DNA from 2 places in the Kitasatospora sp. NPDC058444 genome. Region 1 is predicted to be linked to the other one. Evidence: predicted binding sites of a transcription regulator. Region 1 holds the regulator's gene; the other holds the start of a gene.

Region 1 (3,406 bases):
TGGTGACGCAGGTAGGGCTCGGTCATGTCGACTCCGGGGAAAGGCCGACCGGGGGAGTGTGTGTCGGCGATGCGTTGGATGTGGGCTGCTCTGTGGACTGATGCCGCTGATGAACGGTTTAGTTTTTGACGGTACATTGGCAAGGTGTGGCGCCCTGCCGGACCATTGCGAGCGAACTGATCGTCCATCGCGGGGCCGCGTCGCGTCCAGGGTTGGCCTGTGTCATCTGGATGACTGGCAGGGAGATGACGCAGGCTCCGGCGGCGGCAACGGCGGGCTGCCTCCCCCTCGCGCAGCGCTATGTGAGCCGTTATCCTGCATCCTGCTCGATGCTTCCAATGGCGGTTTCTCAAAGAGAGTGAGGGCGTGACCGACATGCGCCGATTTGTCCGCAAGATAGTGCTTTCGCTGGCCGTCGCCGCTACGGTGCTCGGTGTCGGCTCGCTCGCGAATGTCGCCGGCTCGAACGACGCGATTAACGTCAACGCCGCCGTGAGCGTTGTCGACGACATCTCCTGGCAGTGAGCGGCGCTCGGTTGATGAGCCGTTAGGGGAAATGGCTGCTTGACGGCGGCCCGGCCAACCTGCCCGGTGCGGGCGGGTGGGTCAGTCGGCGGTCCCCTGCGGCTCTCGGCCGAGTACGTATCCGAGTTGGAACAGCGAGTCGACCTTGTAGTCGTCTCGCATTTCGGCTATATGTCTCGCCAGTGTCCGCTCGCTGATTCCCAGGCGTCGCGCGATGACCCGGTGATTGGTGCCTTCCAGCATCTGGTCGATGATCGTCTGGCGCAGGCGGGAGACCACCTGACGCGGCACCGTGCGGTCGCCCTCGAACTCCAGGGCCCGGCTCCAGTACCGCTCGAACACCTCATTGGCGAGATAGTCGACGACGGCGGGGTCGTAGATGAACGCGGCGAGGCTCATGTCGTCGTCGATGGGGATCACGGCCACGCGACGGTCCATCACGATGAGCCGCGTGTAGGGCTCGTCGAGCGTCCGGTACTGGCCACCGGCCCGGGCCAGGGTGGCCACGTAGTCCCTGGTCGGCTGGTGGTAGCGGGTGCTGGCGTGGTAGATCGTCCGCATCCTCGTGCCGCTGCTGAGCGTATTCAGATCGTAGGCGATCATCTTGGCGAGAAGGTCCGGCTGACGCGGGCCGCCGGGTTGCAGGGCCAGGGCTTCCTCGAAACCGGAATCCCTGAACTGCTCCAATCGCTGCCGGATTAGCGCCTTCCCGCGGACATGCTCTATCGATCCCCCGGACTGTTTAGGGCTGTGGAATTCCCGGGCGAGCTCCTGCAACTCGGAGGGGAGCGATACGGCGCGCGACAGGAATTCCAGAGCCTGGCGCTGCCAGGAATGGCTGAGACTTGTCGACAGCTGCGTGGGATCGGCGGCCACGAAAACAGTCGGATCATCGCTGTCGGGTACCAGAAGACCGATCCTGACCAGCTCGTCCCGCGCGGAATCGTGCTGACCGCCCTCGGCGTCCGACGGCAGGTCGCCGTCTCCTCGGACGACTGCGAGATATAGCTCCTTTGCCTCTGCCGAGAGGACGGTCGAGCCGGCGGCAAGGGGATGCTCTCGTCCACTCATTCGCGACTCCTTGCCGTTACCGTGCTACCTGCGTTCCATCAGCGGCGGCGCTGAACGAGTTTTAGCATGCCAGATCCGGTGAGCCCCCCGGAGAGGTATCGCGACCGCACTCTCTCACCACACGGCAGCCGCCGGCACCCCCCGGAGGAGGGGGCCGGCGGCCGGTGGGTGCCTTCGGTCAGCGCTTGGGGCGCCAGACCACGAGGGCGCTGGACTGCGGGGTGGGGGGCTGGTACGGGACGAGGTCGCGGCGGTAGGAGGCGTGGACGGCGGCCTCGCGCTGCTGGAGCGCGGTGGCCGCGCCCTCCAGGGAGTCGACCAGTTCCGCGACGCGGGACCGCAGGGCGGTGACCTGGTTCTCCAGTTCGATGATCCGCTTGATGCCCGCCAGATTGATGCCCTCGTCCTGGGAGAGCCGCTGGACCTCGCGCAGCTGCTGGATGTCGCGCGCGGAGTAGCGGCGGCCCCGACCGGCGGTGCGGTCGGGGCAGACCAGGCCGAGGCGGTCGTACTGGCGCAGGGTCTGCGGGTGCAGGCCGGACAGTTCGGCGGCCACGGAGATGACGTACACCGGGGTGTCCTCGGTGAGGACGTACGTCGGCGGGGCCGCGGCGGCCCGGCGGGTGCGGCGGGCGCCGGCACCGGGCAGGCCCTCGCCGAGGCCGGGGCCGATCGGGGTGTCGGGGTCGATCGGATTCATCGGGGACATCTGGTCGTCACGCTCCCTTCGCCGCCCGGAAGAGAGCGGCGCGCGGATCGTCGGAGGCGGTGGCCTCGCGGTACTGCTCCAGGGCGTCCAGCGCGTCGCCGGTGACGTGCTGGGGCACCACGACCTCGACGGTGACGAGGAGGTCGCCGCGGGTGCCGTCCTTGCGGGTGGCGCCCTTGCCGCGGGCGCGCATGGTGAGGCCGTTGGCGCTGCCCGGGGGCAGCTTGAGCTTCACGGCCGGGCCGTTCAGCGTGGGCACCTCGATGGTGGCGCCCAGCGCGGCTTCGGGGAAGGCGACCGGGACGGTGACGGTGAGGTTGTCGCCCTTGCGGCCGAAGACCGGGTGCGGGTCGACGTGCACGGTGACGTAGAGGTCGCCGGGCTGTCCGCCGCGCTCGCCCTGGGCACCCTTGCCCTTCAGCCGGATGCGCTGGTCGGCCTGGACGCCGGCCGGGATCCGGACCTGCATGGTGCGGGCCGAGCTGGCCCGGCCGCTGCCGTGGCAGTCGGGGCACGGGTCGTCGACGATCATGCCCCGGCCGCGGCAGTCCTTGCACGGCTCGGAGAGCGCGAAGGCGCCCTGGCCGCGGCTGACGGTGCCGGCGCCGACGCAGGTCGGACAGACCCGCGGGGTGGTGCCGGACTTGGCGCCGGTGCCGTTGCAGCCGCGGCACGGGGCCTGGCTGGTCATCCGCAGCGGGACGGTCGCGCCGTCCACCGCCTCCTCGAAGGAGAGCGTCACCTCGGTCTCGACGTCGGCGCCGCGCCGGGGCTGGGCCTGCCGGGTGCCGCCGCGGTTGAAGAGGCCGCCGAAGACGTCGCCGAGGCCGCCGCCGGCCTGGCTGCCGCCCTGGCTGCCGCTGAAGAGGTCGCCGAAGTCGAAGCTGTAGCTGCCGTTGCCGCCCGGGCCGCCGGCCCGGAAGCCGCCGTTGGCGAAGAGGCTGCGGGCCTCGTCGTACTCCTTGCGGCGCTTCTCGTCGGAGAGGACGTCGTACGCCTCGGAGATGTCCTTGAACCGCTCCTCGGCCTTGGAATCACCCTTGTTGGCGTCGGGGTGGAACTCGCGCGCGAGCTTGCGGTAGGTCTTCTTGATCTCGGTGG
Region 2 (3,406 bases), on a different contig from region 1:
TGCGGATCCAGCTGGCGCCGATCTTCCGGCGCAGCGCCTTGACGTGGCTGTCCACCGTGCGGGTGCCGGACGCGTCGGTCCAGTCCCAGACCTCGGCCAGCAGCTGCTCGCGGGTGAGCACGGCGCGCGGCTGGGCGGCCAGGCAGGCGAGCAGGTCGAACTCGGTCGGCGTCAGGTGGACGTCGCCCGAGGCCAGCCGGACCCGGCGCTGCACGTGGTCGATCTCCAGCTCGCCGAACCGCAGGCTGCCCAGCGCGGGCGTGCGGGCGGCCTGCTGGGCGCGCTCGACGCGGCGCAGCAGCACGTTGACGCGGGCGGCCAGCTCGCGCATCGAGAACGGCTTGGTCATGTAGTCGTCGGCGCCCACGCCGAGGCCGACCAGCAGGTCCGTCTCGTCGTCGCGGGCGGTGAGCATCAGCACCGGCACCGGGCGCTGGGCCTGGATCCGGCGGCACACCTCCAGGCCGTCGAAGCCGGGCAGCATGATGTCGAGGACCACCAGGTCCGGCTGCCAGGTGTGGAAGCCGTCGACCGCGCCGGGGCCGTCGTGGGCCACGGCGACCTTGAATCCCTCGGCGCCCAGCCGGGCGGCGATCGACTCGGCGATCGTGGGCTCGTCCTCCACCACCAGGACTCTGCGTTGGCTGCTCACAGTGCCACCGGTGTTGTGGTTGTCCTGCTGGATTTCTGTCACGGTCACGCCACCGCCCCCAGGGCTGCGGGCCGGCCACCTGTGGGGATGGCGGGGCTCCGCTCGTAGTCTTGTTCCGTCGTGGACTGTGCCGGGTCCGCCGTCCCGCCGCGCGATCGGGAGCCGAGGACGGATGGTCGGCCGCCCACTTCTCCCGCGCACTTCGCAGCGTACGGACAGCGGATGCTTCCCGGCAGGTGGACCGGACGTTTCCGGCCCGTGGGCCGGCTTTCGGGCCGCCCTCGGACCCACTGCACGAGTGGGCACGGGCCGATACCTTACCCGGCGAATTTTCACTGCGTAACGGTACGTATGCAGTTCAGTTGACGCCAAGTCGCCGGTCAGAGGCCCTACTGAGGGGTCAACCGGGAGAAGGTCTGGACCAATGTCGGGAATCCGGCGGTCCGCTACGGCGACGGTCTTCACGGGCTTTTCCCAGGTGCCTCTCAGAACCTCGACGTACCGTGGCCACGACAACATCCGACCGGGCGGAATCCGCGGTGCGCGCCCGTGCGTTGGGCACCTGGTGAGGAGCCGGCGGGCGTGGCGTGGAGCGGAGGCGGCATGGCGGGACTCGGGCGGGGCGCCGACGGGCGCGGAGCCGCGGGAGCGCCGTACGGAATGCTCCGCCTCGGGCTGCGCACCGGCGTCGTGGAGTGGCTGCTGGGACGGGTGCCGACACCCCGGACGACGCCTTTCACGCTCGGATACCTCGCCGTCGTGGGAGCCACCACGACCTTCGCGAAACTCGCCGATCCGGAACTCGTCCAGCGGTTGCAGGAGGCTTCCAGTTCGGACGGGCACAACCTGCTCCAGCACCCTTTGCGCGCTCTTGTGCTGAGCGGGTTCTGGGTGGCCGGCGAGGTGTGGATGCCCTACCTGTGGGGATTCGCCCTCACCCTCGCGCCGCTGGAGCGCAGGGTCGGACCGGCCCGGGCGGCGGCGGTGTTCGCGGTCGGGCACGTCGCGGCCACGCTGCTCTCCCAGGGGGTGGTGATCACCGCGGTGGAGACCGGGCGGATGGCGCCCGAGGCGATGGACTACCTGGACATCGGGGTCAGCTACGGCGTGCTCGCCTGCCTGGGCGCGGTGGCCGGGCTGCTCTCCTGGCGCGGGCGGCTGCTCGCGCTGGGCGGCGCCGGGCTGATGATCGCCCAGCAGATCGCCGCCGACAAGGACGTGATCACCGGGGTGGGGCACCCGGCGGCGGTGCTCACCGGGGTCGCGCTGTGGCGCTGGCTGCGCCGGATCGAGCGGCGCCCGCCGAGGCCGCGCCCGGCCGCCGCGACGGCCGCCGGCGGTGCGCCCGCGCGGGTGCGCACGGCGCGTTGACATCGTCGCCCGGCCGGAACCGTACGGACCCGGGGCCTCTTCCCAGGATTCTCCGAGGCGCGCCCGGGCCCGTTTGACGGAGCCGGGTGCGACGCGGTGGGGGCCGATCGGCGTTCGCTCACGGCGAACAGGGGGTCGGGAACATCCGGCCGCCGCCAGGCCTTAGTCAGGTCGACTCAAGTTCGCTGACTGGGGAGAGATCATGGCATCGACGTCCACTCCGCTCACCCTGCCCGTGCTGCCGCTCGACGACGAGGTCGTCCTGCCGGGCATGGTCGTCCCGCTGGACCTGAAGGACACCGAGGTGCGCGCCGCGGTCGAGGCCGCCCGGGCCGCCGCCACCGGCACCGGCAAGCCGCAGGTCCTGCTGGTGCCGCGGGTGGACGGCTCGTACGCGGCGGCCGGCACGCTGGCCACCGTGGAGCAGGTCGGCCGGCTGGCCGACGGAGACCCGGCCGCGCTGGTGCGCGCCGTGCGCCGGGTCCGGATCGGCGTCGGCACCACCGGCCCCGGCGCCGCCCTCTGGGTGGAGACCACGCCGTTCCGGGAGTCCTCGGTGGGCACCCCGGTGGCCGGCCGGGCCGCCGATCTGGTCAAGGAGTACAAGGCGCTGTCCACCCAGTGGCTGCGCAGGCGCGGCGCCTGGCAGATCGTCGACCGGGTGGCGCAGATCGAGGGCGTCGGCGAGCTCGCCGACAACATCGGCTACGCGCCCTTCGCCACCGCCGAGCAGAAGCTCAAGGTGCTGCTGGAGGCCGACCAGGTCGCCCGACTGGAGTACGCGCTCACCCTGCTGCGCGACCACCTCGCCGAGGAGGAGGTCAACGACACCATCCGCAAGGACGTCGAGGAGGGCGTGGCCAAGCAGCAGAAGGAGTTCCTGCTCCGCCGCCAGCTGGAGGCCGTCCGCAAGGAGCTGGCCGAACTCAACGGCGAGGCCGCAGACGAGGAGGGCGACTACCGCGCCCGGGTCGAGGCCGCCGACCTGCCCGAGAAGGTCCGCGAGGCCGCGCTCAAGGAGGTCGACAAGCTGGAGCGCTCCTCCGACCAGTCGCCCGAGGGCTCCTGGATCCGCACCTGGCTGGACACCGTCCTGGAGCTGCCCTGGAACGAGCGCACCGAGGACGCGTACGACATCGCCGGCGCCCGCGCGGTGCTGGACGCCGACCACGCCGGCCTGGCCGACGTGAAGGAGCGGATCGTCGAGTACCTGGCCGTCCGCAAGCGCCGCTCGGACCAGGGGCTCGGGCTGGTCGGCGGCCGTCGAGGGGGCGCGGTGCTGGCCCTGGTCGGCCCGCCCGGCGTGGGCAAGACCTCGCTCGGCGAGTCGGTGGCCCACGCCATGGGCCGTAAGTTCGTCCGGGTCGCGCTCGGCGGCGTCCG

What was found. The regulator HspR, encoded in region 1, represses chaperone genes until heat shock. The targets are predictions, from matches to a motif close to TTGAGNNNNNNNNNCTCAA.
Region 2: the regulator HspR is predicted to act here: its motif matches at 2,185-2,203, upstream of lon (endopeptidase La).

What each region holds. Positions count from the first base shown of each region.
Region 1 is NZ_JBHXLL010000018.1:16,182-19,587, reverse strand. Features, by position in the region: gene ACFWP2_RS19990 (hypothetical protein) at 1-26, opposite strand, end outside; gene ACFWP2_RS19985 (hypothetical protein) at 367-525, shown strand; gene ACFWP2_RS19980 (hypothetical protein) at 607-1,596, opposite strand; gene ACFWP2_RS19975 (heat shock protein transcriptional repressor HspR) at 1,775-2,305, opposite strand; gene dnaJ (molecular chaperone DnaJ) at 2,313-3,406, opposite strand, start outside.
Region 2 is NZ_JBHXLL010000003.1:133,798-137,203, reverse strand. Features, by position in the region: gene ACFWP2_RS05170 (response regulator transcription factor) at 1-694, opposite strand, end outside; gene ACFWP2_RS05165 (rhomboid-like protein) at 1,235-2,023, shown strand; gene lon (endopeptidase La) at 2,226-3,406, shown strand, end outside.